Regions from separate parts of the Glutamicibacter sp. JL.03c genome, predicted to be linked through region 2. Evidence: riboswitches for the same ligand, from Rfam matches in the RefSeq annotation. Region 2 holds a riboswitch; each other region holds the start of a gene.
What was found. Region 2 has a riboswitch for S-adenosylmethionine ahead of OF385_RS02980 (hypothetical protein). Riboswitches for the same ligand answer to the same signal wherever they lie in the genome.
Positions count from the first base shown of each region.

Region 1: another riboswitch for S-adenosylmethionine. It lies ahead of OF385_RS04340 (bifunctional o-acetylhomoserine/o-acetylserine sulfhydrylase); the one in region 2 lies ahead of OF385_RS02980 (hypothetical protein).
Region 3: another riboswitch for S-adenosylmethionine. It lies ahead of OF385_RS01605 (ABC transporter ATP-binding protein); the one in region 2 lies ahead of OF385_RS02980 (hypothetical protein).
Region 4: another riboswitch for S-adenosylmethionine. It lies ahead of OF385_RS01630 (methionine ABC transporter ATP-binding protein); the one in region 2 lies ahead of OF385_RS02980 (hypothetical protein).

Region 1 is NZ_CP107575.1:945,517-947,712, forward strand. Features, by position in the region: gene OF385_RS04335 (VOC family protein) at 1-463, opposite strand, end outside; SAM riboswitch class IV at 636-756, shown strand; gene OF385_RS04340 (bifunctional o-acetylhomoserine/o-acetylserine sulfhydrylase) at 847-2,196, shown strand, end outside.
Region 2 is NZ_CP107575.1:632,310-634,505, forward strand. Features, by position in the region: gene OF385_RS02975 (VIT1/CCC1 transporter family protein) at 1-698, opposite strand, end outside; gene OF385_RS02980 (hypothetical protein) at 754-1,020, opposite strand; SAM riboswitch class IV at 1,034-1,146, opposite strand; gene OF385_RS02985 (DinB family protein) at 1,220-1,804, opposite strand; gene OF385_RS02990 (helix-turn-helix domain-containing protein) at 1,981-2,196, shown strand, end outside.
Region 3 is NZ_CP107575.1:342,552-344,747, forward strand. Features, by position in the region: gene OF385_RS01600 (aliphatic sulfonate ABC transporter substrate-binding protein) at 1-45, opposite strand, end outside; gene OF385_RS01605 (ABC transporter ATP-binding protein) at 130-951, opposite strand; SAM riboswitch class I at 957-1,062, opposite strand; SAM riboswitch class I at 1,330-1,421, shown strand; gene OF385_RS01610 (acyl-CoA dehydrogenase family protein) at 1,438-2,196, shown strand, end outside.
Region 4 is NZ_CP107575.1:349,052-351,247, forward strand. Features, by position in the region: gene OF385_RS01625 (SDR family oxidoreductase) at 1-718, opposite strand, end outside; SAM riboswitch class I at 1,004-1,093, shown strand; gene OF385_RS01630 (methionine ABC transporter ATP-binding protein) at 1,182-1,985, shown strand; gene OF385_RS01635 (methionine ABC transporter permease) at 2,002-2,196, shown strand, end outside.

The sequences.
Region 1 (2,196 bases), 310 kb from region 2:
CAAGGGCCTTGGAAGGATGCAGATCCCTGGCTTCCTCGTCCCAGGAGATCAGGTACGGGCACTGCGGGTCGGCGATCAGGCCCTTGATGCCGATCTGCTGCCAGGTCAGCTCGCGGCCATCGGGGAACTTGCGGTTGCCCGGAACGGCCTTGCGGCCCAGCCGGTCTTCGGCGCTGGATAGATCGTCCACCGAAACGCACCAGCCCATCCAGCCGCCGCCGAGCTCCGAACGGGCCCGCACCGCCTGGCCGAAGGGGGCCTTGTCGCTGGCCGGGTGGTTCAGCACCTCAACGACTTCCAGGTATTGCCCATGCTTGAGCGGGAAGATGACATTGCGCGTCCCGAACCTCGGATGCACGCCTCCCTTGACGAACTCCAGGCCGAGCGACTCGGAGATTCTTTGCGCGGTTGGCAGCAGCCCATCCGGGCCACAAGCATAACTAACGTGATCTAGCCTCATCATGAAGCCATCATGGCAACATGTGACCGCAGTCTCTACTTAGGTGACCCTAATCTTTTTTGCTGGATCGAATTCCCTGCGGCAAAAGCGCGAACTATCTGGAATATGACCGATTGCGACCATTTGCAGGCGCCCGCATTGCAAAGATCTTCGGTTTTCGGGCACACTGGTAACAGGTCATGAGTCCCAGTAATAAGCCCCGGCTTACTGGGCGGCAACCCTCCAACCGCGGTGGGGTGCCCCGGGTGAAGACCTGGCCCTTAGGTGCATACGGCAGCTAAGGACAAGCGCGGGTAACCCTGGAAGACTTCTTGACGAGGTGCTTCCTGTCGGTGTCTTCTCAGTGGTCTACCCCCATAGTCATGAAACGCTATTTGGAGGAAACCATGAGCAACAACTGGTCATTTGAAACCCGTCAGATCCACTCCGGCCAGACCCCGGATCCGGCCACCGGCGCACGAGCGCTGCCGATTTTCCAGACCACGTCTTTCGTCTTCCCGACCGCGCAGAGCGCGGCCGCCCGCTTCGCCTTGCAGGAGCTGGAACCGATCTACACCCGCATCGGCAATCCCACCACCGACGCGGTGGAAACCCGGATCGCCGATCTGGAAGGCGGAGTAGGGGCGCTGCTGCTCTCCTCGGGCCAGGCCGCCACCACCTTCGCCATCCTGAACCTCGCCGAGGCCGGCGACCACCTGGTGGCCAGCCCCAGCCTGTACGGCGGAACCCAGAACCTGCTCAAGCACACCCTCAAGCGCCTGGGCATCGAAGTCACCTTTGTGGCCGACCCGGATAACCTGCAGGACTGGCGCGACGCGGTCCGCCCGAACACCAAGGCCTTCTTCGGCGAAACCATTTCCAACCCGCGCCAAGACGTGCTGGACATCGAAGAGGTCGCCAAGATCGCCCACGAAAACGGCGTGCCGCTGCTGGTGGACAACACCCTGGCCACCCCGTACCTGATCCGCCCGATCGAATTCGGGGCCGACATCGTCATCCACTCGGCCACCAAGTTCCTCGGCGGCCACGGCAATGCGATCGCCGGGGTGATCGTGGACTCGGGCAACTTCGACTTCGCCAAAGACCCAGCTCGTTTCCCGGGCTTCAATACCCCCGACGAGTCCTACAACGGCTTGGTCTTCGCCCGCGATCTGGGTGTGGACGGCATCCTCGGGGCCAATCTGGCCTACATCCTCAAGGCGCGCGTGCAGCTGCTGCGCGATTTGGGCGCCTCGGTCTCGCCATTCAATGCCTTCCTGATCGCCCAGGGGCTGGAAACCCTGTCCCTGCGCATCGAGCGCCACGGCGAAAATGCGCGCGAGGTAGCCAGCTGGCTCGAAGCCCGCGCCGAAGTGCAAAAGGTCGCCTATGCGGGACTGGCCTCCTCGCCATGGTTCGAGCGCGCCCAGAAGTACAGCGAGCACGGCGCCGGATCGGTGATCGCCTTCGAGCTTGCCGGTGGCGCGGCCGCCGGCCAGGCCTTCGTCAACGCGCTGGAGTTGCATTCGCACGTGGCCAACATCGGCGATGTCCGCTCGCTGGCCATCCACCCGGCCTCCACCACCCACGCCCAGCTCTCCGAGGCCGATCAGGTCGCCGCCGGCGTGAGCCCGTCCCTGGTCCGCATCAGCGTCGGCCTGGAGAACATCAAGGACATCCTGGCCGACTTGGAACTGGGCTTCAACGCTGTTGCCGCCCTGGATTCCGCGGCCGACGATAACAAGGAATTGCAGGAA
Region 2 (2,196 bases):
CCGCGGGCCTTGTAGATCAGCACCAGTTCGTTGGAGTCCAGATCGAGGTTGGGCGCCGCGGTCAGCGTGACTTGGGTAGGGCGCGAGGCGGTGAGCAGCTCACGCTGGGAACGCACGGAGACGAACTCGCCAGCGGCCATGGATAGCGCACCGGCCAATAGTCCCGCGATGCCGGAGAAGAGCACGAAGGTCGAGGAAACCCCGGTGGCCCCGATGCCCATGATCAGCGCCAGGTTCGAGACCAAACCGTCATTGGCGCCAAAAACCGCGGCACGGAAGTTGCCGGAGAGCTGGGCGCGTCCCGCGGTGGCCAGCGCGCGGACTACTTCTTCGTGGACCTGTTCGTCCGCGGCCATCTGCGCGGTCGCGTCCTTGTCGTTGCGGTACGGCGAATTGCTCTCGGAACGCTGCGCCATGGCCAGGACGAAGACCGAGCCGAAGCTGCGTGCCAGGAAACGCAGGATGATGCGGCGCAATGAAGGGCGCACCGGCTTGGCCTGTTCGCCGAGTTTGGTTCGCCAGTGTTCTTCGTGGCGGGCTTCGGCTTCAGCCAGACCTAGCAGGATCTGCTTTTCCTGTCCGGTTTTCTTCTGCGCGAGGGTGCGGTAGATGGCGCCTTCGGCGACTTCATCGGCCAGATACTTTCGCCAGCGCTGGATCTGGGCGCGGGTAGGTTCGGTTGCTGACTGGTTCGACATCACGACAACAGCTCTCTTGGCAGATCGAATTCCTTGGAGAAATCCGGTGAACAGGTCAGCTACCTATTTTAGTGGCCGGTTCCAGAGTTGGGAATTTGGCAAGGCTAAAAGCAATGGTGCGCCCCTGCGGACTGCCGGCGGCGGCAACGGCTAATCGGAGCTCGCAGGCCTCGGGGATGAAGATCGGGCGGCGTGCGCATCGGGCGAGGAGGAATTCCAGGCGTTGCGGATCGCTGACGTAGCAGATGTGCCAGTGGCCCTGGACGGTGAATTGCACTTGGCCGGTTTGGCCATCGACGATGGGCAGGACGGAATATGCCATGGGATGCACTCTCGCTGGGTTCTTGCCCGGGCACAACTAGTGAACGGACCGCTTCTTCATCCGAACCACCCATGAATCTGGGGTTGGTGCACGGCAAGTCGGAGCTTGACGCCGTGTCTCGTGAAGCAACACCAGTGATGCTACCCGCCTGCACTACGCATAGTGAAGAGTTGTTCCGTAATATGACCTGGCCGTCGATCTACAGCTGGCTACCGCCGTCGGCAAGGCGGTTGATGGACTCGAATTGCTCGGCCCACTGCGCAGCGGAGTAGTCAGGGAGGTTGGGTGCTTCTGGGCGTAGCCCGGTGAATCCATCGAGCTGCTCGCGCACGATATCAAGGTGGCCGGCGTGCCGGGAGGTCTCGGCGATCATATGCACCACGAGTTGTTCCAGCGTGGTGTGCCGGCGCCGGATCCACCAGGGCACCTCGACCGGCGCATCGAGTGGCAGCGACTTGATGCCGGCGTCAGAGAAGAGGATCGAGTCTCGATACAGGCCGATGATCCCGTTCGCGTTCAAGTGCGCCGGCGGCAGGAAGTCGGCCTGCGGATCCTCGGCATCCAGCAGGTTCTGGATGTAGGGGTCGTCCACGCTCCGGCCGAGGCACTGCCCGAAATACCCGTATTCGGTGATGGCCAGATGATGGACGACACCAAGGATGTGCGTTCCGGTGGGGGTCAGCGGTTTACGGGCCAGCCGGTCGCTGAGCCCCTGGGCTTTGTAGATGACGGCTTGGCGCGCGTCGCCGAGGTATTCGAGCAGGAGCTCTTTGCTGTGGTCCATGCTAAGAGTCTAATCAGCGGGAGCGATATCGAAGTGTGAAGTGTGTGAGACAAGGCATATTTGCAGGACTGGCGCTATGCTCTGTTTACTATTGGTAAACTTGCCGCGGCAGCCTGATGCGACCGCCAAAAATGGCCGCTGGTGTGCCGAAATAAACGACACGATGGAGCTGACGAATGAAAACCCTGCCCGTGGAATCAAGCGGAACCGCGATCAATATTGGTTCGCGGTTGCGCGGGGTGCGTCAGCGGCAGCGGATGACCATCGACCAGGTAGCCGAGCTGTCCGGGCTGACCAAAGGGTTTCTCTCGCGCGTGGAACGGGATCTCACCAGTCCTTCGGTGTCAACGCTGCTGAAGTTGTGCGAAGTGCTTGGCATCGAGGTGGGCAAC
Region 3 (2,196 bases), 290 kb from region 2:
TGCGGCAGAGAGTGCGGTGCGACGAGTGAAACGGTGTGAAAGCATGGGAATCCTCTAATCGGTGCGTGCGGGGGTGCGGCAGTACTGCCGTCGATGTGGTGGTTCTTGACACGCTAGGCGCGTTGGAAGTCAGTGATTGGTCGGGTCCACGCCGAGCAGGCGCAGCAGCCCTGCGCGGTGGGCAATGAATTGTTCATCGTTATGTTGGCGTGGGTGGGTAGCGCCAATTGCCAGGTCTTCGATGATGGTGGCCGCGGTGTCTGCTCCGTTGCGGCCCAGGACGATGACCCGGTCAGCCAAGGTCAATGCTTCGTCCACGTCGTGGGTCACCATGAGCACTGTGGTGGGCAAGGAAGCATGGATGGAGAGCAGCAGGTCCTGCATTTTCAGACGGGTGAGCGCGTCCAAAGCGCCGAATGGTTCATCCAAAAGCAGGACGCCCGGGCGACGGGCCAGCGCGCGAGCCAGCGAAACCCGCTGGGCCATGCCGCCGGAAATCTCGCGCGGCCGCAAATCGGCTGCATGGCTCAGGCCGGTAAGTTCGATGAGTTCGTCAATGAGTTGTTCGCCGTCGGCTTTGCCAGTGCCGGGCGCGAGTCCGAGCGCAATGTTTTCGCGTACCGAACGCCACGGCAGGAGCCGGGGTTCCTGGAAGGCCACCGCGCACAGTTCGTTGATTCCGAGCACTTCGTGATCGCCGGTGTGGATGCTTCCGGTGGTCGGGGTGTCCAGGCCAGAGACTGCACGCAGCAATGTCGACTTGCCGCAGCCGCTGGCACCAAGGATCGCGACCACCTGCCCTGCAGGGATCTGCAGGTTGATTCCGGATAGTACGGTTCGGTTTTCCTTCTTGCTGCTGAAGGTGCGCGATACCTCGCTGAAGTCGACACCGAGTGCCGTCGAGGTGCGGGCCGGGCCGTGTGCCCGGGGCTGTGCAAAGCTCAGTGCCATATTCATCTCCATCGGTCCTGGCGGTAGCACCGGCCTATGGAATGGTTGGTCATCCATAGGTGGTTGCTGCGGCGTCATTGAGCCAGATCTCTCGGCCGCTCGGGATGGTTACACGTCCATTACAGGGTTTCGAAGGATTTGAATGCAAATCTTGCGTAACATGAAAAATGTTCGATAACTGCGTCACATGCACGGGATATTTCGTTATTTATTTTATTGAATGCCTGTTTGATCGATGATGGGCGTTGATGATCAAGTCATCTTCGGCATGAACGGCCATTGGCCGTGCGACCTGCCTGTCAATCTGGTGCGTCACGGCGACGAAATGTGACTTCGCGGCTTGGAAGCACCGGTTTGTTACGGCTACAAATGAATGAAAACCCATCCAGAGCGGCTAAGAGATCTGGCTCGACGACGCCGCAGCAACCACCCGGATCGCGGGACGGTGCTACCGCCAGGACCGATGGAAAGAATTGAGGACTTCTGATGTCATTTGGCGAGTCGCCAAACACCTCCGGCGTGGACTTCAACCAGCTCAGCGACCCTTCGCAGGCCAGCGCCCTGGAGCTCGACGAGTTTCAAGAGCAGCTGCCCACCCGGCAGCTGCTGAAAGTCACCCCCGGTCCCAGCGCGGATGAGCAATACGACCGCCTGGCCGAAGTCTTCCGCCCGGTTTTCGCCCAGATCGCAGCCACCGCAAAGGACCGCGACCGCAATCGGGTCTTGCCTTTCGAGCAGGTGGGACTGCTGAACCGCGAGCGTTTCGGCGCGTTGCGCATCCCGGTGGCGGATGGCGGTTACGGTGCCCGTCTGGTCGACGTGTTCCGTCTGCTCATCGAACTCTCGGAAGCCGATTCCCATGTGGGCCAGTTGTGGCGTGCGCATATCGCCTTCGTTGAAAACGTCCTGGTCCTTGATGACCAAGAACTGCGCAGCAAGTGGATTGCCCGTATCGCCGCAGGGCAGATTGTCGGCAACGCTTACACCGAACGCGGCGGCAATGCCCTGGGCACCCTGAACACCAAGGTGAGCCCCGCGGACGACCGCTGGCTGGTCAACGGCGAAAAATACTACTGCACCGGCACCATTTTCGCGGATTGGACCACGGTAGCCGTAGCCCATCCGGACTTGCCCGGACGCCAGATCGCCGTGGTTTCCACCCAGCACAGCGGCGTGAAGATCCTTGATGACTGGGACGGGTTTGGCCAAGGTCTGACTGGAACTGGCACCACCGAATTCCATCAA
Region 4 (2,196 bases), 280 kb from region 2:
GGACACCGGACTCGGTGTAGATCGCCACCAGCTGCTGAGGGTCGACGTCCTGGTAAGCGACATCTTGCCCTGCGGCCGCACTGACGGCCCCGGCCAGCTGGCTGAGGGTGAAGGGCTTGTCTCCGCCCAATTCGTAGATCTTCCCTGCTTCGTTAGATTCCGAGAGCAGCACAGCAGCTGCAGCCTCCGCGTAGTCCGCACGGGTCGCGGCGCTGATCTTGCCGTCGCCGGCCGCGCCGAGGACAACTCCGCTGTTGAGGTAGCCAAGCAGCTGATCGGTGTAGTTTTCCGTGTACCAGCCGTTGCGCAAGAGGACGTAGCCGATGCCTGAAGCAGCCAGCATATGCTCGGTGGCGATATGTTCCTGCGCAAGCTTCATATTGCCGGTGAGCGCATTGGCGACGGAGGTGTAGGCGATGAGCTTGACGCTGACGCGCTGGGCCGCGGTGATGACGTTCTCATGCTGGACGGCTCGCTGCCCGACTTCGCTGCCTGAAATCAGCAACAGCTTGTCCACGCCCTCCAGCGCGGTGACCAAGGAAGCTTCCGCGTTGTAGTCAGCCACGCGCGTCTGAAGACCCTTGCCTGCCAGCGGTTCAAGCTTCTGCGCAGAACGGCCAATGGCTACCAGCTGTGCTGGGTCGGCCCCGCGTTCGAGCAGCGCGTCGATGACCAGCTGGCCCAGTTGTCCGGTGGCACCGGTGATTGCGATCTTCATGATGTCCTCTCGATTGATCTGCAATCACATACAACCATCGTGGTCACCGCTGAATTCCCCATTCAGCTTTCGCGCGAGATTCAAAGGCGCATCAGTGCAAGCTTCAAGCCATGACGTCATAAAACTAGTAACAAGAGAAATATTTCGGATTATTACGTCGATTATTGCGGGTTTATCGCGTGAGTCGCGCGTAAACGTGACTTGATGACGCAGGTTTACGTAACTTTTGTCGGCCTGAGGCCATGGAGCACAGACTTGAATTGTTCGGGCGGTACAACCGAACACACACCATCCAGAGCGACTGAGAGATCTGGCTCAACGACGTCGCAGCAACCACCCGAGAGGGAGCGGTGCTACAGCCAGGACCGATGGAGTACTTTCACTTCGCGATCCACATATCTGCTCACCGCAGATGGTTTTTCGCTAAGTACGCTCCGCATAACCAAGCATCAAGGGAGCGATCATGATTCGTCTTGAGAACGTAACCACGACCTTCGGCAAAGGCCAAGAGCTATTCACCGCCGTCAAGGATGTCTCACTCGATATCCAGGCCGGCAGCATCCATGGCATTATCGGATTCTCCGGCGCTGGAAAGTCAACACTCCTGCGTAATATCAACCTGCTGCAGCGCCCCAGCTCTGGCCAGGTGTTTGTTGACGGCGTAGAGCTCACCGGGCTCAGCGAAGGCGAGCTGCGCAAGCAGCGCCATGACATAGGAATGATCTTCCAGCACTTTAATCTGCTCAATAACCGCACCGCGCAGCAGAACGTCGAACTGAACCTGAAATTCGCCGGAGTGCCAAAGAAAGAACGACGCGAACGCGCGCTGGAAGCACTGGCCATTGTGGACCTGGCTGACAAGGCCAGCGCCTACCCGGGTCAGCTCTCGGGGGGACAGAAACAGCGCATCTCCATCGCCCGTGCGCTGGTGACCGAGCCCAAGGTCCTGTTGTGCGATGAACCAACCAGCGCCGTGGATCCGCGAACCACCACCTCGGTGCTGCAGTACCTCAGCGACATCAACGCAAGCCTCGGTATTACCACCGTCATCGTCACTCACGAGATGAACGTCATCAAGGCCATCGCCGACAAAGTCTCGGTCATGGAAGACGGCGCGGTGGTTGAAGAATTTGCGCTGAGCTCTCTGCAAGAACCAAGCTTTGAACCGATTACGCCCATTGGCCGCTACCTGATCAGCGATGAAATCACGCTGAATCGGCAGCCTAGGCAGGCGAGCCACCTCGCTGCCAACGTAGCCCGCGTATAGAGAACCTGGATTACCAATGAACTTCACTTCAGTAGTGCTTGCCACGAGCAACGGCTCCGCGGCAGCTTTCAGCTTTGACCGGATTGCCGAATTGGCTCCGGAAATCTGGGTCGCCATGGCACAGACCTTCGCGATGCTGCTGGTGGCCATCCCCATCGCCATCCTCTTGGGAACCCCGCTGGGCATCTGGCTCTATTCAATGTCGCCCAAT